DNA from 2 places in the Streptomyces sp. H27-D2 genome. Region 1 is predicted to be linked to the other one. Evidence: riboswitches for the same ligand, from Rfam matches in the RefSeq annotation. Region 1 holds a riboswitch; the other holds the start of a gene.
The links. Region 1 has a riboswitch for glycine ahead of gcvP (aminomethyl-transferring glycine dehydrogenase). Riboswitches for the same ligand answer to the same signal wherever they lie in the genome.
Positions count from the first base shown of each region.

Region 2: another riboswitch for glycine. It lies ahead of gcvT (glycine cleavage system aminomethyltransferase GcvT); the one in region 1 lies ahead of gcvP (aminomethyl-transferring glycine dehydrogenase).

Region 1 covers NZ_JAYMZR010000090.1:7,758-19,752, reverse strand. Annotated here, with positions in the region: gene QMK28_RS27180 (DNA polymerase IV) at 1-583, shown strand, start outside; gene QMK28_RS27175 (PRC-barrel domain-containing protein) at 615-1,016, opposite strand; glycine riboswitch at 1,131-1,228, shown strand; glycine riboswitch at 1,229-1,352, shown strand; gene gcvP (aminomethyl-transferring glycine dehydrogenase) at 1,415-4,300, shown strand; gene QMK28_RS27165 (DUF5999 family protein) at 4,425-4,631, opposite strand; gene QMK28_RS27160 (hypothetical protein) at 4,936-5,532, opposite strand; gene QMK28_RS27155 (glutamate--cysteine ligase) at 5,999-7,501, shown strand; gene QMK28_RS27150 (substrate-binding domain-containing protein) at 7,651-9,429, opposite strand; gene QMK28_RS27145 (CPBP family intramembrane glutamic endopeptidase) at 9,601-10,410, shown strand; gene QMK28_RS27140 (VOC family protein) at 10,834-11,262, shown strand; gene QMK28_RS27135 (hypothetical protein) at 11,757-11,995, opposite strand, start outside.
Region 2 covers NZ_JAYMZR010000013.1:53,568-65,562, forward strand. Annotated here, with positions in the region: gene QMK28_RS08100 (ABC transporter permease) at 1-421, opposite strand, end outside; gene QMK28_RS08105 (enhanced serine sensitivity protein SseB C-terminal domain-containing protein) at 882-1,625, opposite strand; gene QMK28_RS08110 (enhanced serine sensitivity protein SseB) at 1,842-2,720, opposite strand; gene QMK28_RS08115 (hypothetical protein) at 3,006-3,641, shown strand; gene QMK28_RS08120 (AAA family ATPase) at 3,827-4,483, opposite strand; glycine riboswitch at 4,731-4,842, shown strand; gene gcvT (glycine cleavage system aminomethyltransferase GcvT) at 5,047-6,240, shown strand; gene gcvH (glycine cleavage system protein GcvH) at 6,384-6,761, shown strand; gene glyA (serine hydroxymethyltransferase) at 6,807-8,078, shown strand; gene QMK28_RS08140 (L-serine ammonia-lyase) at 8,246-9,628, shown strand; gene QMK28_RS08145 (hypothetical protein) at 9,615-9,956, opposite strand; gene QMK28_RS08150 (DUF1906 domain-containing protein) at 9,956-10,213, opposite strand; gene QMK28_RS08155 (hypothetical protein) at 10,432-10,770, opposite strand; gene QMK28_RS08160 (AfsR/SARP family transcriptional regulator) at 11,050-11,844, shown strand; gene QMK28_RS08165 (hypothetical protein) at 11,890-11,995, opposite strand, start outside.

The DNA.
Region 1 (11,995 bases):
GCGCTACGACTTCTCGACCCTGACCCGCTCAGAGACCCTGCGCGGGCCCACGGACGACCCCGAGGTGGTGCGGGAGGCCGCCGGGCGGCTGCTCGCCGGCGTCGACACCACGGGCGGTGTACGGCTGCTGGGGGTGGGGGTGACCGGGCTCGCGGACTACACCCAGGAGGACCTCTTCGCGCAGGCGGCCACTGAACTCGCCGCCAGTGAGTCGGCGGCCTTGGAACTGGCCGCGGAGCTGGCGGCGGCGGACGCGGCGGCGGAGCCGGGCGGGCCGCGGCAGGGGGAGGCCGCGGGAGCCGCAGCGGCCGGAGGTACGGGCGACGCCGGCGCGGCGGCCGAGCCAGAGCCGGCGCGGCGCTGGCCGCCGGGCCGGGATGTGCGGCACGAGGAGTTCGGTCCCGGCTGGGTGCAGGGCAGCGGCGTGGGGCGGGTCACCGTGCGCTTCGAACAGCCCGGCTCCGCGCCGGGCCGGGTACGGACCTTCGCGCTGGACGATCCGGAGCTGGTGGCGGGGGAGCCGCTGCCGCTGGTTCCCGTACCGGAGGGGGCGACCACTGGTTGCGGTGACCGCAGTGGTTGACCGGGTCCGACGACCCGAAGAGCACCCGCCGCTACCCGTCCTCCCCCGCGATCCGTCCGAAGTTCTGGTCGGGCCGGGTGGGCCGGGCCGGACGGGTGGGCGGGGTCTCGTGGCCGGGGGCCGAGACGTCCAGCCCGTAGTGGTGGTAGAGCTGCAGCTCCTGCTCGGGGGAGAGGTGCCGGCCCACCCCGAAGTCCGGCGCGTCCTTGATCAGGGCCCGGTCGAACGGGACGCGCAGCGTGTCGTCGACGATCCGGCTGGGCTCCAGGGGCACGAAAGCGTCCCGGCTGAAGATGCCGGTGCGGACGGCGGCCCACTCCGGCTCGCCGGTCGCGTCGTCCAGGTACACCTCGTCCACGGTGCCGATCTTGCTGCCGTTGCGATCGAAGGCCTTGCGGCCGATCAGGGTCCGCGGATCGATATCGGTCTGCACGGTTCCTCCAACGGGTCGCAACAACACGATGAGGACTACGAAAGTGCACTTCTGCTGGTCCGGCCACTCGAGGGAAGCGGCGAGAGGGGCGCTGGTACGCTGGCCAACGGCTGCAGACCCCACGCGGGAGAGCCATCCGGCGGCAACGCCGGAGGCGCCGAAGGAGCAAATCCTCCCCGGAATCTCTCAGGCAAACGTACCGCGCGGGCGAGGTCACTCTGGAAAGCAGGGCGGGCCACGGACAGGCGACTGCCGTAACCCTCCCTCACCGACGGTGAAAGCCGGACCGCTCGCGGTCCGGTGAAACTCTCAGGTTGAGATGACAGAGGGGGAGGGCCGTTCGGGGAGCCGCGCCGTGGTGCCCCTCGCAGGTCGTATCGACCAGGAGGCCTTCGCTGATGACCGTCAACCGCATTCCCCTCTCCGAGCTGGAGCGAGGCACGCCGTTCGAACGGCGCCACATAGGGCCCGACCAGCAGGCGCAGGCGAAGATGCTCGCGCACGTCGGGTACGGCTCGCTCGACGAACTCACCGCCGCCGCGGTGCCTGACGTGATCAAGAGCGCCGAGGTGCTGCAGCTCCCCGAGGCCCGTAGCGAGGCTGATGTGCTCGCCGAGCTGAAGGGGCTCGCGGACCGCAACCAGGTGCTGCATTCGATGATCGGCCTCGGCTACCACGGGACCTTCACGCCGCCGGTGATCCTGCGCAACGTGATGGAGAACCCGTCCTGGTACACCGCGTACACGCCGTACCAGCCGGAGATCTCGCAGGGCCGGCTGGAGGCGCTGCTCAACTTCCAGACCGTCGTCGCCGAGCTGAGCGGGCTGCCCACCTCCGGCGCCTCGCTGCTCGACGAGGGCACCGCGGCGGCCGAGGCGATGGCCCTCTCGCGCCGGATGGGCAAGGTCAAGAACGGCGCCTTCCTGGTCGACGCCGACTGCCTGCCGCAGACGATCGCGGTGATCCGGACCCGCGCCGAGCCGGCCGGGGTCGAGGTCATCGTCGCCGACCTCACCGACGGCATCCCGGCCGAAGCCGCCGAGCGCGGCGTCTTCGGCGTGCTGCTCCAGTACCCGGGCGCCTCAGGACAGGTGCGCGACCCGCGCCCGGTGATCGAGCGGGCGCATGAGCTCGGCGCGGTGGTCACCGTCGCCGCCGACCTGCTCGCGCTCACCCTGCTGACCTCCCCGGGTGACCTCGGCGCGGACATCGCGGTCGGCAGCAGCCAGCGGTTCGGGGTGCCGATGGGCTTCGGCGGCCCGCACGCCGGCTTCATGGCCGTACGGGAGAAGTTCGCCCGCAGCCTGCCGGGCCGGCTCGTCGGCGTCTCCGTCGACGCCGACGGCAACAAGGCGTACCGACTGGCGCTGCAGACCCGTGAACAGCACATCCGCCGGGAGAAGGCGACCAGCAACATCTGCACCGCTCAGGTGCTGCTCGCGGTCATGGCCGGGATGTACGCGGTCTACCACGGCCCGGACGGCCTGGCGGGCATCGCCCGCCGCACCCACCGCTACGCCGCGCTGCTCGCCGGCGGCCTGCGGGCCGGCGGCGTCGAGGTCGTGCACAGCGCGTACTTCGACACCGTCACCGCGCGGGTGCCCGGCCGGGCCGTCGAGGTCGTCTCGGCCGCCCGCGAGGCGGGGGTCAACCTGCGGCTGGTGGACGCCGACCTGGTGGGCATGGCGTGCGACGAGACCACCGGACGCGAGGAGCTGGCGACGGTCTGGGCGGCCTTCGGGGTCGAGGGCGACGTCGAAGCGCTGGACGCGACCGTAGGCGAGGTACTCCCCGAGGCTCTGCTGCGCACCGACGACTACCTGAGCCACCCGGTCTTCCACCAGTACCGCTCCGAGACCTCGATGCTGCGCTACCTGCGCCGGCTGGCGGACCGCGACTACGCGCTGGACCGCGGCATGATCCCGCTCGGCTCCTGCACGATGAAGCTCAACGCGACGACCGAGATGGAGCCGGTCACCTGGCCGGAGTTCGGCGCGCTGCACCCCTTCGCGCCGGTCGAGCAGGCCGCGGGCTATCTGACGCTCATCCGCGAGCTGGAGGACCGGCTCGCCGAGGTGACCGGCTACGACAAGGTCTCGCTGCAGCCGAACGCCGGCTCGCAGGGCGAACTGGCCGGGCTGCTCGCCGTACGCGCGTACCACCGCGCCAACGGCGACGCGCAGCGCACCGTCTGCCTCATCCCCTCCTCCGCGCACGGCACCAACGCCGCGAGCGCCGTGATGGCCGGTATGAAGGTCGTCGTCGTCAAGACCCGCGAGGACGGCGACGTCGACGTCGAGGACCTGAACGCGAAGATCGAGCAGCACCGCGCCGAGCTGGCCGTCCTCATGGTCACCTACCCGTCCACGCACGGCGTGTTCGAGGAGCACATCACCGACATCTGCGCGGCCGTGCACGACGCGGGCGGCCAGGTGTACGTGGACGGCGCGAACCTCAACGCGCTCGTCGGCCTCGCCCGGCCGGGCAAGTTCGGCTCCGACGTCTCGCACCTCAACCTGCACAAGACCTTCTGCATCCCGCACGGCGGCGGCGGTCCCGGCGTGGGCCCGGTCGGGGTGCGCGCGCACCTCGCGCCGTACCTGCCGAACCACCCGATGCAGCCCGAGGCGGGCCCGGCCACCGGCGTCGGCCCGATCTCGTCCGCCCCCTGGGGATCGGCCGGCATCCTGCCGATCTCCTGGGCGTACGTACGCCTGATGGGCGGCGAGGGGCTGCGGCGCGCGACCCAGGTCGCGGTGCTCGGCGCGAACTACATCGCCAAGCGGCTGGAGCCGCACTTCCCGGTGCTCTACACGGGCCCGAACGGTCTGGTCGCGCACGAGTGCATCGTGGACCTGCGGCCGCTGACCAAGGCGACCGGCGTGAGCATCGACGATGTCGCCAAGCGCCTGATCGACTACGGCTTCCACGCGCCGACGATGTCGTTCCCGGTGGCCGGCACGCTGATGATCGAGCCGACCGAGAGCGAGGACCTCGCCGAGCTGGATCGTTTCTGTGACGCGATGATCGCGATCCGCGGCGAGATCGAGCAGGTCGCCGCGGGCGACTGGCCCGTCGACGACAACCCGCTGTGCAACGCGCCGCACACGGCCGCGGCGCTGGGCGGCGACTGGGCGCACCCCTACACGCGGGACGAAGCGGTCTTCCCGGCCGGAGTCTCGGCCGCGGACAAGTACTGGCCGCCGGTGCGGCGGGTGGACGGTGCGTACGGCGACCGCAACCTGGTCTGCTCGTGCCCGCCGCTGGACGAATACGACAACTGACAGCGGTCCCCCGGGACATGAGTCGGGGCCGGTTCGGCGATTCCGCCGGGCCGGCCCCGGTCGTTTCCGGTGTCGAATTCCGTGTCGTTGTCGTTGCCGGACCAGGAGTCGTGACGCCGGCCGGTCAAGCGGCCGTCATCACGTGCTCGGTGCCCAGCGGCCTGTGCGGCGCGATGATCTGCCCGTCGGGCAGCAGCTCACCGGTGTCCTCGAAGAGCAGAACTCCGTTGCACAGCAGGCTCCAGCCCTGCTCCGGGAAGTGCGCCATGAGGTGCGCGGCCTCCCGGTCGGCGGAGTCGGCTGTCGGGCACGGTGGCTGGTGCTGGCACATTGATGGTTTCTTTCGCTGCGTGGTGGTGGTGAGTGTCCTGCGGCTCGATGTGTTCTTCATCGCCGCCCCCCGTATCAGTCGGTCGATCCCAGTGTTGCCCCACGGACGTCATTCCGCAGGTATTTCGCAGCAGCGGTCCTCGTTGGATGAGGACGCGTCACTCGTGCGGGCGGTTGCCCGCAACACGACGGTTCCTTCGGGTGGTTGACCCTCCGGAGCGGACTGGGCCGGCCGGGTGAGGACAACGCGGCGCCCCGCGGCCGGTGAGGGACACGGGGCGCTACGCCACAGTACGACCAGTTCGTCAGGCGGGCGATCCCAACAGTGGTGCGGGTGTGAGCCGGTGGGTCAGCACCGGAAGCAGGTCGCAGACGCGGTGCGGCCGGTGGGCGAAGATCCCCGGGGGCGCGGGGGACAACGGAACCAGCAGGTCGGAGGGGGCGGGCATGCCGTCCGAAGCGTCTGCTGTGTCGGCTGTGGTGTCGCCGTGCAGCCACAGGGTGAGCATGTAGAGCTCCGGAACGGACAGCAGCCGGGGCTGATATGCGGTCGGCATCGATTCGGCGTGCCGCAGGGCGCGTTCGGTCGACGCTATGTAGGGGCCTTCGAAGAAGTGCGAGAAGGCCCAGCCGTCGGGGGTGAGCCGGGTGTCCGCCGCCGCCACCGACCGCTCGCCGCCGCGGATCAGGAAGCGCCAGCCGGTCAGGCGGGTGCGTGGCGGTCCGTCGTGGGAGGTGATGCGGTCCAGGACGTGCACGGACAGGGGGTGTTCGGGGGTCAACGGCCCTTGGATGGAGCGGAGCGCGGGGGTGCGGGCCTCACGGACGGCGGTGGGGGATCCGAGAGCCGCGAGGACGCTGCGCAAGGCGGGCTGGGGGGCCGGGGGGACATACAGCGGCATGGTGGGTGGCCTCTCGTTTTGGAGACACGGTGAAGCTGGGCAGGTGCGGACGGCGCTGTCAGCTGCGGGGCCGGAGGGGGCCGAAGAACCCATGCTTGGGCGCCAACTCTCTGCCTCGTTCGCGGAGTTTATACGACACGTGTTCGCAGAGTGTTTCGGCTAGCTGCCGCGCGTATTTCCGGCAAGGCCGAATTCGGACTTCTCGATGCGCGGTTTAGTCCTTTCTGTGCCGGGCACTCGAAGTGTGACCTTGCATTCTGTCGCAGGCGCGGTCGGCCGGATCTCGTCGGTCTTTTTCACGAGGTTTCCGTCGGGGACCGTGACTCCCTGCCATGCCGACGGAATGTGCCCGGCGGTTCCCTGTGGGTCTTGTGGAGAGGATAGTGCGCAGGGGACTGTTGAGGGGAGTTATCGATCACAATGCCTGGGCATCATCGATGCACGGTCCGCGAGCAGGGAGGATTCTGTGGGGGAGAAGGTCATGGCCGGCGGGTTCGACCTGTCGGACCCGCGGCGGTACCGGGCGAGGCTCCGGCAGTGCCTGCTGGCGCTGGAGCGGCTGTTTGAGGAGAAGCGGTTCGACCGGCCGAAGAATCTGATGGGTCTGGAGCTGGAGTTGAATCTCGCCGGGGCCGACGGGGCGCCCCGGATGATGAACTCCGAGGTTCTGGAGCGCATTGCGAGCCGGGATTTTCAAACAGAACTCGGGCAGTTCAATCTTGAAGTGAATATCGTGCCGCACCGATTGCGCGGCAGGGTTCTGGACCAGCTCGCGGAGGAGCTCCGTACCGGCATCGGGTACGCCGACCGCAAGGCGCGCGAAGTGGAAGCCCGCATCGTCATGATCGGCATTCTTCCGACGCTCGCGACCGGGGACCTGGTCTCGGCGAACCTTTCCACCGCCGATCGTTACACGATGCTCAACGAACAGATGGTCGCGGCCCGCGGTGAGGAATTCGAGATCGATATCGAGGGCGTCGAGCGGCTGACCTACGCTTCCCGGTCGATCGCCCCCGAAGCGGCCTGCACCTCCGTCCAGTTGCATCTTCAGGTGACGCCGGCGCGCTTCGCGGCGGTCTGGAACGCCGCTCAGGCGGTGGCCGCGGTGCAGGTGGCGATGGGTGCGAACTCGCCCTTCCTGTTCGGCCGGGAGGTGTGGTGCGAGTCGAGGCCGCCGCTGTTCCAGCAGTCCACCGACACCCGTACGCCCGAGATCAGGGCGCAGGGGGTGCGCCCGCGGACCTGGTTCGGGGAGCGTTGGGTCGACTCTGCGTACGACCTGTTCGAGGAGAACGTGCGGTACTTCCCGCCGCTGCTGCCGATCTTCGGCGACCAGGACCCGATCCGGGTGCTGGACGACGGGGGTATCCCTGACCTGCATGAACTCGTTCTGCACAACGGCACCGTCTACCGCTGGAACCGCCCCGTCTACGCGGTCGCGGACGGCGTCCCGCATCTGCGGGTCGAGAACCGGGTGCTGCCGGCCGGTCCGACCATCACCGACGTGATCGCCAACACCGCCTTCTACTACGGCCTGGTACGGGGGCTGGCCGAGGAGCCCCGGCCGGTGTGGTCCCGGCTGCCCTTCCGGGCCGCGGCGGAGAACTTCGACACGGCCTGCCGGCACGGCATCGACGCCGAGCTGTGGTGGCCGGGGTCCGGCCGCTCCGCCGAGCCGGCGCTGATCCCGGCCGTCCGGCTGGTGCTGGAGGAACTGCTGCCGCTGGCGTCGGCCGGGCTCGACTCCTGGGGCGTCGCGCCGGCCGATCGGGAGCACTACCTCGGCGTCATCGAGGAGCGCTGCCGGCTGCGGGTCAACGGCGCGTCCTGGCAGGCCGCCGCCTACCACCGCGCGCGGGCCTCGGGCCTCGGCCGTAAAGCCGCGTTGGCGGCGATGACGCGCGCTTACTGCGAGCTGATGCGGGCGGGTGAGCCGGTGCACACCTGGCCGGCCGATGTCCCGGTCTGACGCCCCGGTCCGATCTCCGGGTCCGGGAGGCGGCGCGCGAACCGGAACGGGAAGCGGAACGGGACCCGGAGCCGGAGTGCGGCCCCCCGTCGTCACGGCCGCCCGGTCCGGGACAGCTGAGGCCGCCGCCCGGTCCGGGACCGCCGGGGCTAAGGCCGCCGCTGCCCGGCGGACATGATGGCCTTGAGGATCACCGCGTGGATCTGGGCCGGGTCGTCGACCTGGTGCGCCGAGCCGCCGGTCGCGTCGGCGATCTCCTCGCACGCCCGCTGGTCGGCGTCCGGGCCGACCGCGATGGCGATGAGCGGCACCGGCCGCTTGGGATCGGCGAGCTTCTTGAGCTCCTTCATCAGCGCGCTGCGGGAGACGCTGCCCGGGTCCTCGTTGGCGCCGTCGGTGAGCAGCACGACCGCGTTGAACCTGCCGCTCGCGTAGGTGTCGAGGGCGTCCCGGTACGCGGCCAGCGTCGTGTCGAACAGGCCGGTGGCGCCGCCCGGCACCGGTTCGAGGGCGCCGAAGGCGGTGGTCAGCTTCTGCTGCTGGGTGCGGCCGTCGGCGGCCTGCTCGCCGAGCCGGCCGGTCGGGACGATCTCCCGGTAGTCGCGGGAGCCGTCGAGCAGGGTGGCGAACTCCCACAGCCCGATCTCGTCCTCCGGGGTGAACTCGGCGAGGGCCCGCAGCAGCGACGCCTTCGTGACGTCCATCCGGGACCGGCCGTCCCGGCCGGGGACCGGCGCGGCCATCGACGCGGAGGCGTCGACCACCGTGGTCAGCCGGGCGCTCTGGACGGTCACGGTCCACATCCCGAGCGCCGACCGCAGTTTCTTCGCGGAGGGGGCCTGCGCGACGTCGGCGTCGAAGGGCTGCGGCGCCCGCGCGCCCGCTGCCCGCTTCAGCGCCGCGCCGGCGGTGCCGTCGCTGAGCCGGAAGCCGTGCCGCTGGAGGATCGCGCGGCCGTCGTCGTCGCCGAGCAGGGTCATGAAGCGGGTGGCGGCGCGGGTCTGGTCGGTCGTCAGCGCGTCGTCGTTCACCACGGTGTACGGGTAGTCCAGCTCCGCGGTGCCGTCCTCGGGGTAGAAGAGGCTCAGCTCGGGGCCGCCGTCCTGGCCGGTGTTGTGGGCGTGCGCCGCCTGCTCGGAGAGGATCAACGTCTGGTTGCGGCGCGGATTGCCCTGCTCGGCGCCCGAGTCGTCGCGCGGCAGGGTGGCGAGGACCTGGTCGTCGTCGTCCGCGGTGTGCTCGGAGAGCAGCTTGGCCGCGGCGGCGGCGCGGGTCTCGGCGGCGTCGTCCTTCTTGCCGGCGGGGGCGCTGATGCGGGCCAGCGCCAGCAGCCCCGTCGCGCTCCTGGCCGGGTCCGCGGTCCCTAACCGCAGGTCCTTGTCCCCGCTCGCGGCCTCGGCCGCCTCCGCCCAGCTGTACGTCTTCTTCGGCCAGCCGAGCTTCTTCGCGGCGGCCGGCACCGCGGCGAAGGCCAGCGGCGAGGTCGCGACGCGCCCGACGGAGTCCAGCGACACGCCCTGGTTCGACGCGGCGGCGCGCTCGACCCAGAGGCTGGAGTCGGGCAGCCACACCTGGAAGTCGGACTCGGCGGTCGGGCGGCTGAGCGAGTCCGCCACCTCGTGGCCGGACCGCGCGGTCACCTTGACGTCCAGACACCGGCCGTCCGACTTCACCCGCTCCGTACGGGCCCGGTCGGCCACGGCTCGCAGGGAGGGCGCGATGTCCGGCGAGGCGACGACGTCCAGCCGCACCGATTCGCCGTCGCAGCCGCCGCCGAAGGGCAGCAGGTCGCCCCGCGCGGTGACCACGGCGCCCGCGGCCACGACCAGGACGAGCGCCGTCGAGATGAGCACGGTGCGACGACGTACGGTGGGCCCGCCCGCTGCGCCGTCCGAGTCGGAGCCGTCGGGCAAGCTGTGACGTCCCATGGCGGTAGTGCCTCTCCTATGCGATGGCAGAAAGAGGGATGAGCGCGCGCTGTGGGATGGTGCCGTTCTCCCGGGCTGTCGCGTGCGATCTTCGTACCTGCATTCGAGACCCTAGTGGGGTGCGGATGCCGATGAGGCGGGATTACACAACTGGAGGCAGGTGTGCGGACAGTGGCGGGTCAGGTGGCGGGTTCCTCTCCCCAGGACGGTCTTTCGCGGCGGAGCCTGCGGCACGAGACCGTGCTGGTACTGGCTCTGTCGCTGGGCGCCAGCGGAGTATCGGCGCTGATCAGGTTCATCGGGTCGGCGACGAGGCCCGGCGGGCTCAACGACCAGGCGGCCAGGCTCAACGGCTCGCAGGCGCCGGGACGGCCCTGGCTCGATCTGGCCTGGCAGCTGTTCGGCATCACATCCGCGCTGGTCCCGGTCGCGCTCGTCGCGCACCTGCTGCTGCGCGAGGCGGCGGCCGGGCGGGAGGACGGCGGGCTGCGCATGGTCGGCTTCGACAGCCGGCGGCCGGCCTTCGACCTCAGCCGGGGGGCCGGGGTGGCGGCGGCGATCGGCGGGACCGGGCTGCTGCTCTACCTCGGCGCGCAGGCGGCCGGGTTCAACCTCACGGTGGTGCCGGAGTCGCTGCCGGAGGTGTGGTGGAAGTTCCCCGTCCTGATCGCCTCGGCGGTGCAGAACGCGGTGCTGGAGGAAGCCATCGTCGTCGGCTATCTGCTCCGCAGGCTGGGCCAGTTGGGCTGGACGCCGATGGCGGCGCTGCTGGCCAGCTCGCTGCTGCGCGGCTCGTACCACCTGTACCAGGGCATCGGCGGGTTCATCGGCAACATGGTGATGGGCGCCGTCTTCGTGCTGCTCTACCGGCGGTGGGGGCGGGTCGGTCCGCTGGTGGCGGCGCACGCGCTGATAGACATCGTGGCGTTCGTCGGGTACGCGCTGCTCGCGGGCAGGGTGGACTGGCTGCCGACGGCCTGACCGGAGCCTCGTGGGCGTACGGCCTGCTCAGCGGCCGACGAGCAGTTGGCGGACCGCAGCGGGGCGAGGGCGGTGTGGGCGCCGCCGGTGACCGGGTCCTCGTCGACGCCGGAGCGGCTTTCATGATCGCGAGCCTATGCGGCCGGTGACGCCGCAGGTCAACGCCAATTTTCGGTGACCTGTCTCAGCGAAGGTTGATTCGATCTCAGGCAACCTGCACTGATCGGTGTTCGTCTCAGCGAAGATTGATGACCTACCTGTTTGTCTCAGCGAAGGTTGATCGCTTCAGTGGGTCGTGCCCCGTCGTCTCCGGCGATCTGGTCCGTTGGCGCTACTCATGTCACGCGAGACCTGGACCCGCACGGCGATGAAGCCCCGGGATCTCGATTGAGTCCGGGCAGCACGCGCCAATACGGTGGACCGATGACGTCGATCAAGAAGTTCCAAGTCACCTTCGACTGCGCAGAACCTGAGCGCCTCGCTCGTTTCTGGTGCGAGGTGTTGGGGTACGTTGTACCGCCGCCACCGGAAGGGTTTGCCACTTGGGACGATTTCAAGGGCTCGCGGCTACCTGAGCAGCGGGATTCATGGTTCGCCTGCAGTGATCCCTCAGGTGTGGGCCCGCGACTCTACTTCCAGCGCGTCCCCGAAGGGAAGGCCGCCAAGAACCGGCTGCATCTTGATGTGCGGGTCGGCACCGGACTCGTGGGTAAAGAGCGCCTCGCCGCACTTGAGGCCGAATGCGCACGACTGGTCCCGCTCGGCGCGGTACACCTGCGAACGCTGTATGACGGCAATGATTCGTGCATCCCGATGCAGGACATCGAGGGCAACGAGTTCTGTATCGACTGAGGAGCCGCGAACGTGTCCTCGTTCTGTTCCCATGGGCCAAGACGAAGAACCGTCCCCGACCCGTCAGGGCGCTGTGGCACGGATCGCCGGATCAGGCTCTCGGGACGGGCCGTCCGGCCGGTTCGACCGACTACGACAAGTTCGGTGAGACGGACCCTATGGTCTGCGTCTCACTGAATCTGGCGCACCGCGGCCCATCGGCGACGCTCTGCGCCAGGTCGGATGCGAGGGGACAGGCCGTGCCGGATAGGCGATCGATGATCGTTTCGGTTACTGGTGTGTCTTCGGTGTCTCAGGCCAGCCTCGGGATAGCCGGTAGCACTTGCGTGAGCACCAGCGTCGGTCCCTGCCGTTCGGGTGGCGTTGGAATGGTTTCTGGCATTGTTCGCAGATCAGCGGGTTGAAGAAGGTGGCTGGGTCATGACCGCGCGATGCCCATGTGCGGCATCGGCGGCTGCACCGGCGCCGATGGGGATCAGACGGGGATTTCGTCCCTATCGGGTTCCGCAGAACGCGCATGTCAGTGAGGGCAGGGGAAGTCCGTGCCGCTCGACCATCCAGTCCCAGCGGGAGATCTGTCGGCTGCATCTCTCCGAGCACGTGCGCTCGGTGATCGGAGTGACCGACGGCAGTGGGCGCTCGCAGGCGGCGCAGGTGCGGGGCTCGTGCTGTCCGGTGGTGCCCTTGTTGCGACGTTGACGTTCTATGTAGGCCACTCTGCGGCAGGCGGAGG
Region 2 (11,995 bases), on a different contig from region 1:
TCGTGCCCAGGACGACGGAGAGCAGCGTGGCGCCCGCGGCGACCAGCAGTGACACCCACGAGCCCTCGATGATGCGGGCCAGCAGGTCGCGGCCGTACTGCGGGTCGACACCGAGCGGGTGATCCCAGCTCATGCCGCCCCATCCGCCCTTGGGCGCGAGCAGTTCGGGGTCGATCAGGTTCTGGTTGAAAGCGTTGGGGTCGAGCCCGAACACCGACTGGATCGGCTTCGCCAGCACGGCCATCAGCACCAGGAGCAGCACGACGACGGCGCCGACGACGGCGACCTTGTCACGCTTGAATCGCATCCAGGCGATCTGGCCGAGGGAGCGTCCCTCGATCTGGCTTCGTTTGACCCCGGTGAGGACAGCCTCCGGCTGCGCCTCGGCTTCCGCCCCGGTGGTCTCGATCGGTGCGGTCACGGTGCGTTTGACCCCTCTCGGCCGACGGTGGTCGGCCCGCGCCCGCCGCTGTAGCGGCTTGGTTCAGATCAGTTGGATCACGGGTGCAAGTCGTGCGAACGGTGCAGAAGTTCACCCGAGGCACGTCCCGTACACAAGGGCGAAGACCCTTGCTGCGGGAGTCTTCAACGCATTCACGATCACGCGCCAGCCCTGACGGTGAATGTTTGCGCAACCGTGATGCGGGAACGGGCCTTCCGTTATACGGACAGCGGCTGCGACTGAGCGGATCACCGGGCCCGCTGAACAGGCTCCGACCATGGGTTTTATCGGGGTAATCCATCGCGAAACGGCCTCGTTGCGAGCCGTGCGGGACACCTCTCCGTACCTGTCAGCGCCTGCCAGTACCTGTCAGTACTCGCCGGCGCGCGTCCGCACCCGTCGGCGCTCGTCCGCGCTCGTCCGCGCCCGTCCGCGCCCGTCAGTAGGGGCGCGGGTATCCGTAGCCGTACGACTGGGCCGGCGCGGCCGCTCCGCCGCCGAAGGCGTCCCGGTCGAAGAACGGGCGGCTGTTGGCGCGCATCCACATCGCCACCGGGTCGTAGTCGTCGGTCATCGCGACCGTCGAGACCGGCAGCCCGTCCGGCACCGCGCCGATCGACTGCTGCATCATCAACCGGACCGAATCCACCGCTTGTTGCCCGGTGTCGTACAGATCCAGACCAATCGCCAGATACGGTGCGCCGAGGGCGGGCTGCACCCAGGCCCGGCGCAGCGCCCGGACGGCGGGCGTGCGGTGCGCGTTCTGGGTCAGCTGGGCGTAGAACTGCGGCAGTTCGATGGCCGGGTCGGTGATGCGCAGCGGTCCGGCGGGCAGCCGGTCGAGACCGCCGGCGATCCGGCGCAGGTCCAGCCAGGGGATGCCGACGCCGCCGCCGGGGGCGTGCGGGTTGAGCCACAGGCCCCAGCGGTCGGGGAAGAGCGCGGTGGCGATGTCCCGTCCGGACACGACCTCATGCGCACGATTCCAGCCACTCGCGGCCAGCTCCTGCGCGGAGGTCACGCAGGGCGCGTAGCCGAGCCCGTCGACCTCCATGTTCCCGTACTGGGCGTCGGGGGAGCCGGCCTGGCCGTGCCAGAGCAGCATCCACACCTGATCGCCGGTGAGGGCCAGCAGCAGCGCCTCGTAGGCGTCCAACCGGCCCGGGGTGACCTGCCGCAGCATCTGCTCGACCTGGCCCGCTGCCGCTGGTCCGCCTCCCGCGCTCACGTGGTTCCGCCCCTTCTTCCGGCCATCCGGCCTGTCCCCCGTTCCAAGGCACGTGCGTGCGCCCCGTCTCGGCCATCCAACCAGCTTACGAGCCCGTCGAGGCTCCTCTTGGAGTACTCACCGGGCAGTCACCGGACAATCCCGGCGCGGCCCGTAGGCGCCCCGAGGCGCTCAGCGGTCCCATGCGAAGAACGGACGGACCCACTCCAGCATCCAGTCGCCGACCCGGTCCTTGGCGATGTCCAGCAGCACCAACTGCACCGGCCAGCGCACCGGGACCGCCCCCAGGGCCCGTCCCAGCGCGTCCATCGCGGCCTCCCGGTCGGACGGCTCCCAGCGGGAGAGCGCGACGCCGACGAACAGCGCCGGCTCGCCGCCCTCGACGCTGGCCAGCGCGCGGCGCGCGGAGAGCACATTGCCGGTGGCCGAGAACTCGTGTGCGGCGGCGGCCAGGAAATCGACCGGTTCGTCCTGCCAGTCGGGCTCGAAGAGCCGCACCCGGCCTCCCCCCGCCGGTCCGTCCAGCTGACTGCGGCCCACCCGGCACAGCTCGGCGACGGCGGCGGGCGGCAGCGGCACGCCGACCGCTCCGTCGGGGTTGACGGCGAGACCGACCTGCGGCGGCAGCCCGCGCGCGAACTCGCGGGCCGGGGCCACGGTGAACGACATACGCACGCCGACGACCTGGCGGAACTGCTGCTCCGAGCTGAAGACCGGGACGTACGCGCCGCCCTGGATCTCCATCGTCGGCAGGTCCAGATCCGGGCTGCCGGGTCCGCCGCCGTTGGGCAGCGGCACCCAGAGGTGGCTGCGGCCGAGCACCTCCAGGATGCGGGCGCCCGCGCCGGGCGTGCCGAGCGAGGCGGCGAGCACCTCCTCCAGCTCATTGGCGGGGAAACCACCGGGGTGCTCGACGGGGGGCCCTGCGGGGTATCCCGCCGGAGGCCCTGCGGGGTGTCCCGCCAGGGGTCCTACGGGGTGTCCCGCCGAGGATCCGCCGGGTATTCCGCCCAGCGCCAGGGAGTGCTCGTGCTGCTCCGGGATGTTCATCTCGTCCAACCGCCGTCTCGTTCCGACCTGCACCGGCACCCTAACGGCTGCACCGCCGACAGGGCTCGCCCTCGGCCGGAATTCACGACAAAGGTCCAGGTCACGGCGGTGCCCCGGACGCCAACCCGGAAACGCTGGGTGTCCGTCCAGTTGCGGAGTGTGCCCGGCGGTCCGGACGGTGGAACCAGGGAACGGCAGGAAGTGGCGGGAAATCGCCTCCGGGCCGCCCCCCGATGGCAGCGATGTCCGCTGTACCGGTCCGCACTACCGAAAGGACCCCCAGATATGCATCCCACTCGAAAGACCGGCGTCCTGGTCTCCTCGCTCGTAGCCGGTGCGCTCGTCCTCGGAACCGCCGGAACGGCAGTCGCGGTGACCGAGCAGGACCCCGCGCGGTCCGTCGGAACCGTCCCGGCCGCACCCTCGGCCGCCCTTCCGGCCGGCCAGGGCGACCCGCTGGGCCCGCTGTCCGCTCTGCTCAAGCCGGTCACCGATTTGCTCGGCGCCTTGACGGGCGCTCCGAGCGGGAGGCTGCCCGCCGCCGACGCCGCCAGGCTCGACGACGCCGCTGACGCCGTCGTCGACGCCTACGCCCTCGCGAAGGCCCAGGGGCCCAGCCTGCAGTCCAGGAGCGGTGGCGAGACGGACGGGCCGGCCCCCTCCGCGGCACTGGGCGCGAACTCCAAGGACGCCGCGTCCCCGGCGGACCGCAAGGTACGCGCCGCCCTTCGGGCGAAGACCGACTCACTGATCAGGGCGAGGGCCGCCGACGCTCCGCTGCCCACGGTGTCCGACCTCGCCAAAGCGATGGCCGAAGTGTCCGGTTTGGGGACCGCCGTGGCCGGTCACGGGCTGGGCAAGCTCGCGGAAGTCATCGGCCTGCCTCTCACGGGCCTGCCTCTCACCTCGCAACTGGAATAGGCGCGACTGGGGGAGGACCGGCTGAGGTCCTCCCCCCGACCGGTGTCCGGGAGGCGCCCCCAGGGTTTCGCGTCGTTCGGCCGCACCGTCCTCAGTCGCCGAGGGCATCCCTCCACCGGCGGACCCGGTCAGCCATCGCGCTCACCCCACTGGTCAAACCACTGGTCAAACCACTGGTCGAACCACTAGTCGAACCCGATCAAGCTCAACGCGTCGACCTCCGCGCGCCCCAGCACCACCGCCGACGCACACCCCCGCGGCAGCACCCCCGCGTCCGCCTCCGCGATCAGCCGCCCGACCGCCCTGCGGTGCCGCGCGAAGGCGTAGCCCGAGACGTCACGGCCGCGCGAGGCCTGCCCGGCGAGGGCGAGCTCGGGCGGCACGTCCAGCAGGACGAGATGCAGCTCGCGGCCCCGCCGCCGCGCGTCCTGGGCCAGCCGGCGGCGGACCCAGGCGAGCGTCCCGCAGTCGTGCACCACCACGCTCGCGCCCGAGCGCAGCGCGTCGCGCAGCCCCCGGTAGTGGGCGAGCCGGACCAGCGGCCGGTAGAGGGCGTACGGCAGCCACGCGGGCAGCCTGCGCGCCCACTGCTCCCGCATGTCCTGGGAGTCGATCCGCAGCACCGGGCCGCCCCGGTCGTCGAGGCCGGGCACCGTCCGCCGGATCAAGGTGCTCTTGCCACTGCCGGGCAGACCGGAGACGACCACGAGGTCCCCCACGGCATAGCGGAGCCGCCGGGCGCGCGGCACCCCGCCGCTCCCGGCCCGTGCGGGCTGTTGCGGGACCGCGCCGTGCGCGACCCCTTGCTGTGTCGCGTACGCACCATGGCTCTGCACCGTGATCGTCCTCCCCGGTCCGGTCACTGCCGCTGTCCCCGAAGAGTGTCAAGAAAAGGTAATGGGGTTCAAGGTGAACGCCGTGCCACCAGTGGGCGTCCCCCTCGTACGGCGGGCGTGAGCCGGGCACGGAGCGGGGGTACGGCGGGCGTACGAGGGGGAGCGCGGCGGCCGTCCGAAGAGATTCGGCCCGCGAAGTTCACCCGTCGCGCACGCGTGCAATGATGTCCACGCCAACTCCATAACGGCCGCTTGAATCCGCGCGGGAGAGTCCCCGGAACCGGTAGTACACCGCCGGACGCCGGGGCGCCGAAGGAGCAAGTCCTCCCTTGAATCTCTCAGGCCCCTGATACCGCGCGGGCGAGGCAGATCTGAAAAGCGAGCCGCAGCCCGCGGCTCCACCCAAGGTGCAAACCGCTCCCCTCACCGGGACCGCGGTGAACCTCTCAGGTTCCGATGACAGATGGGGAGGCTGTGCTTTGTCGTTCCCGTCGTTCCGCCGTCGCTCCATACCGGCGGCAGACGACCCGTCCGACATCGCCACGCCATCCACGCCTGGGAGCCAACCGATGACTGCTCAGACCACTCCGCCCGAGGACACCGCGGCGCCCCGCCGCACCGCCCTCGACGCGCTGCACCGCTCGCTCGGCGCGACCATGACCGACTTCGCCGGCTGGGACATGCCGCTGCGCTACGCCAGCGAGCGCGACGAGCACCTCGCCGTCCGGGCCCGCGCCGGGCTCTTCGACCTCTCCCACATGGGCGAGATCACCCTGACCGGACCGCGGGCCGCCGACCTGCTGGACTACGCGCTGGTCGGCAACATCTCGGCGGTGGCCGTCGGCCGGGCCCGCTACACCATGATCTGCGCCGCCGACGGCGGCATCCTCGACGACCTCATCGTCTACCGCCTCGGCGAGAGCGAATTCATGGTCGTCGCCAACGCCTCGAACTCCCAGGTGGTGCTGGACGCGCTCACCGAGCGGGCCGCCGGATTCGACGCGGAGGTCCGCGACGACCGCGAGAACTACGCGCTGCTCGCCATCCAGGGCCCGGAGTCGGCCGGCATCCTCAAGGGCCTGACCGACGCCGACCTGGACGGCCTCAAGTACTACGCCGGGTTGCCGGGCACCGTCGCGGGCGTCCCCGCCCTGATCGCCCGCACCGGCTACACCGGCGAGGACGGCTTCGAACTGTTCGTCGCGCCCTCCGACGCGGTCGCCCTGTGGCAGGCGCTTGTCGGGGCGGGCGCGGGCGTCGGTCTCGTACCGTGCGGCCTGTCCTGCCGGGACACGCTGCGCCTGGAGGCGGGCATGCCGCTCTACGGGCACGAGCTGACCAGCCGGACCACCCCCTTCGACGCCGGTCTCGGCCGGGTCGTGAAGTTCGAGAAGACGACGAACGAGGGCCGCTTCGTCGGGCGCGAGGCGCTCGCCGAGGCCGCCGCCAAGGCGCAGAGCGCGCCGCCGCGCAAGCTGGTCGGCCTGATCGCCGCCGGCCGCCGGGTGCCGCGCGCCGGATTCGCGGTCGTGGACGCCTCGACCGGCGCCGTCATCGGCGAGGTCACCTCGGGCGCCCCCTCCCCCACCCTCGGCAAGCCGATCGCCATCGCCTACGTGGACGCCGGCTACGCGGCGGCCCCCGCCGGAGCCGACGCCGAGGCTTCCCCGGCCGGCCCGACGCCGGGTGTCGCGGTCGACATCCGCGGGACCCATGAGCCGTACGACGTCGTCGCGCTGCCGTTCTACAAGCGCGAGCGCTGACCCGCCCGAGCGCCGGTCCGCCCACCGGGCCTGCGCCGGCGGGCCGCCGTTCGTCCGCCGCCCCGCCGTCGTCCCAGCCGATCTCGCGTCCATTCGTACGCCCCGCTGCGCGAGCACCCCTTCAGATCCGGGAGAATTCCGCCATGAGCAACCCCCAGCAGCTGCGCTACAGCAAAGAGCACGAGTGGCTCACCGCCCCGGTAGAGGGCGTGTCCACCGTGGGCATCACCTCGCACGCCGCCGACGCGCTCGGTGACGTCGTCTTCGTCCAGCTCCCCGAGGTGGGCGACACCGTCACCGCCGGCGAGACCTGCGGTGAGCTGGAGTCGACCAAGTCGGTCAGCGACCTCTACGCACCGGTCACCGGCGAGATCACCGAGACCAACCAGGACGTCGTCGACGACCCGGCGCTGGTGAACTCCGCACCCTTCGAGGGTGGCTGGCTGTTCAAGGTGAAGGTCGAGAAGGAACCGGCGGATCTGCTCTCCGCCGACGAGTACACCGCCTTCACCGGCAACTGAACACACCGCACGGGTCCACACCTCACGGGAAGACACGAATACCTGATGTCGCTTCTCAACGCCTCCCTCCACGAGCTCGACCCGGACGTCGCCGCCGCCGTCGACGCCGAGCTCGTCCGCCAGCAGTCCACCCTTGAGATGATCGCCTCGGAGAACTTCGCTCCGGTCGCCGTCCTCGAAGCCCAGGGGTCGGTTCTCACCAACAAGTACGCCGAGGGCTACCCCGGCCGCCGCTACTACGGCGGCTGCGAGCACGTGGACGTCATCGAGCAGATCGCGATCGACCGCGTCAAGGCCCTCTTCGGGGCCGAGGCCGCGAACGTCCAGCCGCACTCCGGCGCCTCGGCCAACGCCGCCGCGATGTTCGCGCTGCTCAAGCCCGGTGACACGATCCTCGGCCTGGCGCTGGCCCACGGTGGCCACCTGACCCACGGCATGAAGATCAACTTCTCCGGCAAGCTCTACAAGGTCGCGGCCTACCACGTCGACGAGAAGACCAACATCGTCGACATGGAGGAGGTCGAGCGCCTCGCCAAGGAGCACCGCCCGCAGATGATCATCGCGGGCTGGTCCGCCTACCCGCGGCAGCTCGACTTCGCGGAGTTCCGCCGGATCGCCGACGAGGTCGGCGCGTACCTGATGGTGGACATGGCACACTTCGCCGGCCTGGTCGCCGCGGGACTGCACCCCAGCCCGGTGCCGTACGCCGACATCGTCACCACCACCACGCACAAGACCCTCGGCGGTCCGCGCGGCGGCGTGATCCTGTCCAAGGCCGAGCTCGCGAAGAAGATCAACTCCGCGGTCTTCCCCGGCCAGCAGGGCGGCCCGCTGGAGCACGTGATCGCGGCCAAGGCGGTCTCCTTCAAGGTCGCGGCCACCGAGGAGTTCAAGGAGCGCCAGCAGCGCACGCTGGAAGGCGCCAAGATCCTCGCCGAGCGGCTGATGCTGCCCGACGCCACCGAGACGGGCGTCTCCGTCCTCTCCGGCGGCACGGACGTGCACCTGGTCCTGGTGGACCTGCGCAACTGTGAGCTGGACGGCCAGCAGGCCGAGGACCGGCTGCACGAGGTCGGCATCACGGTCAACCGCAACGCGATCCCGAACGACCCGCGGCCCCCGATGGTCACCTCGGGCCTGCGGATCGGCACCCCTGCGCTGGCCACCCGCGGCTTCGACGCCGACGACTTCCGCGAGGTCGCCGACGTCATCGCCGAGGCGCTGAAGCCCTCCTTCGACGAGACGATCTCCAAGGCGCTCGCCGCCCGCGTCTCGGCGCTGGCCGCGAAGCACCCGCTGTACCCCGGGTTGAAGTAGCCTCGGTTCTGGGGCGGGAACGGCGCACACGTCACCGTTCCCGCCCCGATGAGACGTATCCGCCCTGATACGGCAAACCACCCGCATCCGTCGGCTTGACTCGCTACCCACCGAGTGCCCGGCGGCCCATTCCCCGCTACCGCGGGGATGATCCGGAGTCCGCCACCATGGCCATATCCGTCTTCGACCTCTTCTCGATCGGCATCGGCCCGTCCAGTTCCCACACCGTCGGCCCGATGCGCGCGGCGCTGATGTTCGCCCGCCGCCTCAAGAACGACGGTGTGCTGGCCCACACCACCTCCGTGCGCGCCGAACTCTTCGGCTCGCTCGGCGCCACCGGACACGGCCACGGCACCCCGAAGGCCGTACTGCTCGGCCTGGAGGGAAACTCCCCGCGCAGCGTCGACGTCGAGCACGCCGACGAGGAGGTCGAGCGCATCCGCAGCACCAAGCGGCTGCGACTGCTCGGCGCGGAGATCGGCGACGCCCACGAGATCGACTTCCACGAGCCGACCCAGCTGATCCTGCACCGCCGCCGCTCACTCCCGTACCACGCCAACGGCATGACCCTCTTCGCGTACGACGCCGACGGGCTGCCCCTGCTGGAGAAGACCTACTACTCGGTCGGCGGCGGCTTCGTGGTGGACGAGGACGCGGTCGGCGAGGAACGCATCAAGCTCGACGACACCGTGCTGAAGTACCCCTTCCGCACCGGCGACGAGCTGCTGCGCCTCTCCCGCGAGACCGGCCTGTCCATCGCCGCCCTGATGCTGGAGAACGAGAAGACCTGGCGCACAGAGGACGAGATCCGCACCGGGCTGCTGGAGATCTGGCAGGTCATGCAGGCGTGCGTCTCCCGAGGCATGTCCCGCGAGGGCATCCTCCCCGGCGGCCTCAAGGTCCGCCGCCGCGCCGCCAACTCGGCCCGCCAACTGCGCGCCGAGGGCGACCCGCTGGCCCACTCGATGGAGTGGATCACGCTCTACGCGATGGCGGTCAACGAGGAGAACGCGGCGGGCGGCCGCGTCGTCACCGCCCCCACCAACGGCGCGGCCGGCATCATCCCCGCCGTCCTGCACTACTACATCAACTTCGTGCCGGGCGCGGACGAGGAAGGCATCGTCCGCTTCCTGCTCGCCGCGAGCGCGATCGGCATGCTCTTCAAGGAGAACGCCTCCATCTCCGGCGCCGAGGTCGGCTGCCAGGGCGAGGTCGGCTCCGCCTGCTCCATGGCGGCCGGCGGCCTCGCGGAGGTGCTCGGCGGCAGCCCGGAACAGGTCGAGAACGCCGCCGAGATCGGCATGGAACACAACCTCGGCCTCACCTGCGACCCGGTCGGCGGCCTCGTCCAGATCCCGTGCATCGAGCGCAACGGCATGGCGGCCGTCAAGGCGGTCACCGCCGCCCGGATGGCGCTGCGCGGCGACGGCAGGCACCACGTCTCGCTCGACAAGGTCATCAAGACGATGAAGGAGACGGGCGCGGACATGAAGTCCAAGTACAAGGAGACGGCGCGGGGCGGGCTCGCGGTGAACGTCATCGAGTGCTGATGAACCGCTCCTGAACAGGGGGTTCTCGTCTTTCAGTGCTGTCACGACCTTCCCCGTCCGCACGGCGGATCGTCCCTGACCCCGCTCGTTGCAATACCGCTGGAAGCGGGTGAGGTTGCCGCCGCCGACATAGTGGGCGGCGGAAGGCGTCCGCTATGTTCTTGCCACCCTTGACTGCCTTGGCGATGAGGTAGCCGTCGGCGTCCTCGATCAGGTCCGTGTAGCCGAAGGACGTCAGAACACCAGGCTTGGCGAGGCGTGCCTTGCCGTAGGCGCGGCCGTCGGGGTACCTGTCGTGGTCCCGGCGCCACTCGCCGTAGAACGTCATCAGGTCGCCGCCCCAGCCCGCCACGTCACCGCGGGGGAGGCCAGGGCGGAGCGCACGCCGTTGAAGTACGGGAGGATGTTGCTGGTGATCTCCTCGCTCGTGGCGTCGTAGTCGACCGCGAAGTAGATCGTCGTGCCCCGGTTGAAACCGTAGTGCTCGGCGCGCCCGTGCGCCTTGAGGCCGTGCTGGTAGCCGGAGGAGTAGGAGAAGTCCCCGAGCTTGCGGGCACCGTACTGGAAGATCGGGAAGCAGCGCATCCCGGCGTCGAAGATGGTCGCCGCGCTTGATCAGCTCGCCCATGGTGAACGGACCGAAGCGGTCGGCGAGCGTCTTGATGCCCAGTTCGTGCTGGAAGGCGCGGGTAAGCGCGAACATCGTCGACCAGCCGGTGCGCCCGTTCTCGGGACACGCGTTGTAGCCGGAGACGCCCTTGTACGTGGAGTTGACCCATTTTTGTGCCTTGAGCACCATCGCGTCAGCCATGACCGATGCCTTTCGGTAAGAGAGTGATGTGTAGGCGGTAAGGATCCGTGCCGGCTCGCGCGCCTGGTGCTGGACGAAGTCCCGGGTCGGGAACGCTGCGCCGGCGCTCCGACTCCCTTGCCGCCAGCGTCGTCAGAGTGGAGCCCGCGCAGTGCCCGTACAGGGCGAATAGTCCCTTCGCCGACGCGGTGATGTCCTCGACGATGTGGCTCGCGGCCTCCTCCCACGTCAGCAGCGGCTCGTCGCGTACGGACGGCTCGTAGCCCGGCAGTCCGGCGACCCCTGGCTCCATCCGCGCCGGCAGTCGCTCCGAGGTGGTGGCTGTTCCCATGCGGGAAGCCTGTTACGGCTCACTCTTCGCCCGCTCTCGAAGCGGTCTTCCTCCCGTGAGCGGTTTGAGGATGGCTCGGCAGCGGCCAAGACTCCTTCGAACAACATGAGAAACACAGGAGCAATGCACCTTCGTTGGGGCGAATCGAAGGGAATTGTGCGCAAGAAGGGTGGAAGCTTTCCTTCCGAAACGCGCAAAGATTGCATTAAGTGACATTGACGTCCAAGCAGCGATGGATCCTGGGGGATCTACATCAACAGCCGCATACCCGCACAGTGGGTGAAGGACCGGATTAACATCTCTGTGCTGGGGCCGGTGGTCGCCGCCACCGCACGGGAGCCGCTGGCCATCTGCGGGGATCGACAGCGCAGGACGCTTGCCTCACTGGCCCTCTCTCGCGGACAGATCGTGCCCATCGACCGGCTCATCCACGACGCCTGGGGAGACCGGCCGCCCCGTACGGTCGGCGCCCAGTTGCAGACCAGCATCTGGATGCTGCGCCGCGCACTGGCCGCGGCAGGCGCGCCGCAGAGCGCTGTCGTCTCCTATGCCTCCGGCTACCAACTGGATCGCCCGGCCTTCGTCGTGGACGTGGACGAGTTCCGCCACTCGGTGGGGAACGCCAGGGAACTCCACCGCCGGGACCGGCCCGAGGACGCGCTGCGTGCGCTGAACGACGCGCTGGCTCTATGGCCGGGCCCCGCGCTGGCCGATGCCGACAGCCCCGCCCTGCGGGCCAGGGCAGCGCGACTGGAGGAGGAGCGGCTCGCCGCCCTTGAACAGCGCATCACCCTGGACATCGAGCTGTGCCACTACGAGCAGGCGATCGGCGAGCTGCTGGACCTGGTGCCCCAACACCCCTTCAGGGAAGGGCTCTACGCTGATCTGATGCTGGCCCTGTACTGGACGGGGCGGCAGTCCGAGGCGCTGGCGGTGTTCCGCGACGCACGCGCCACGCTCGCGGGCGAGCTCGGCATCGCTCCCGGACCGCGGCTGAGCGCGCTCGAACAGGCCGTCCTGCGGCAGGACGGCGAGACGCTGCGCCGGAGCGGCGGCCTGGCGCGGGCGCGCTGACCGCCGCGGGGGCGGTGCCCCGTACTGGTTCATGCCTGCGCGAGGTCAACAGCCTTGGCCGGCCCGGAAGGTCATGCGCTCGCCTCGGAGGTCGTCGGCGTCCAGGCTCACGCCTCGCGCGTGGACGTCGGCCAGCCGGACGTAAGGGAAC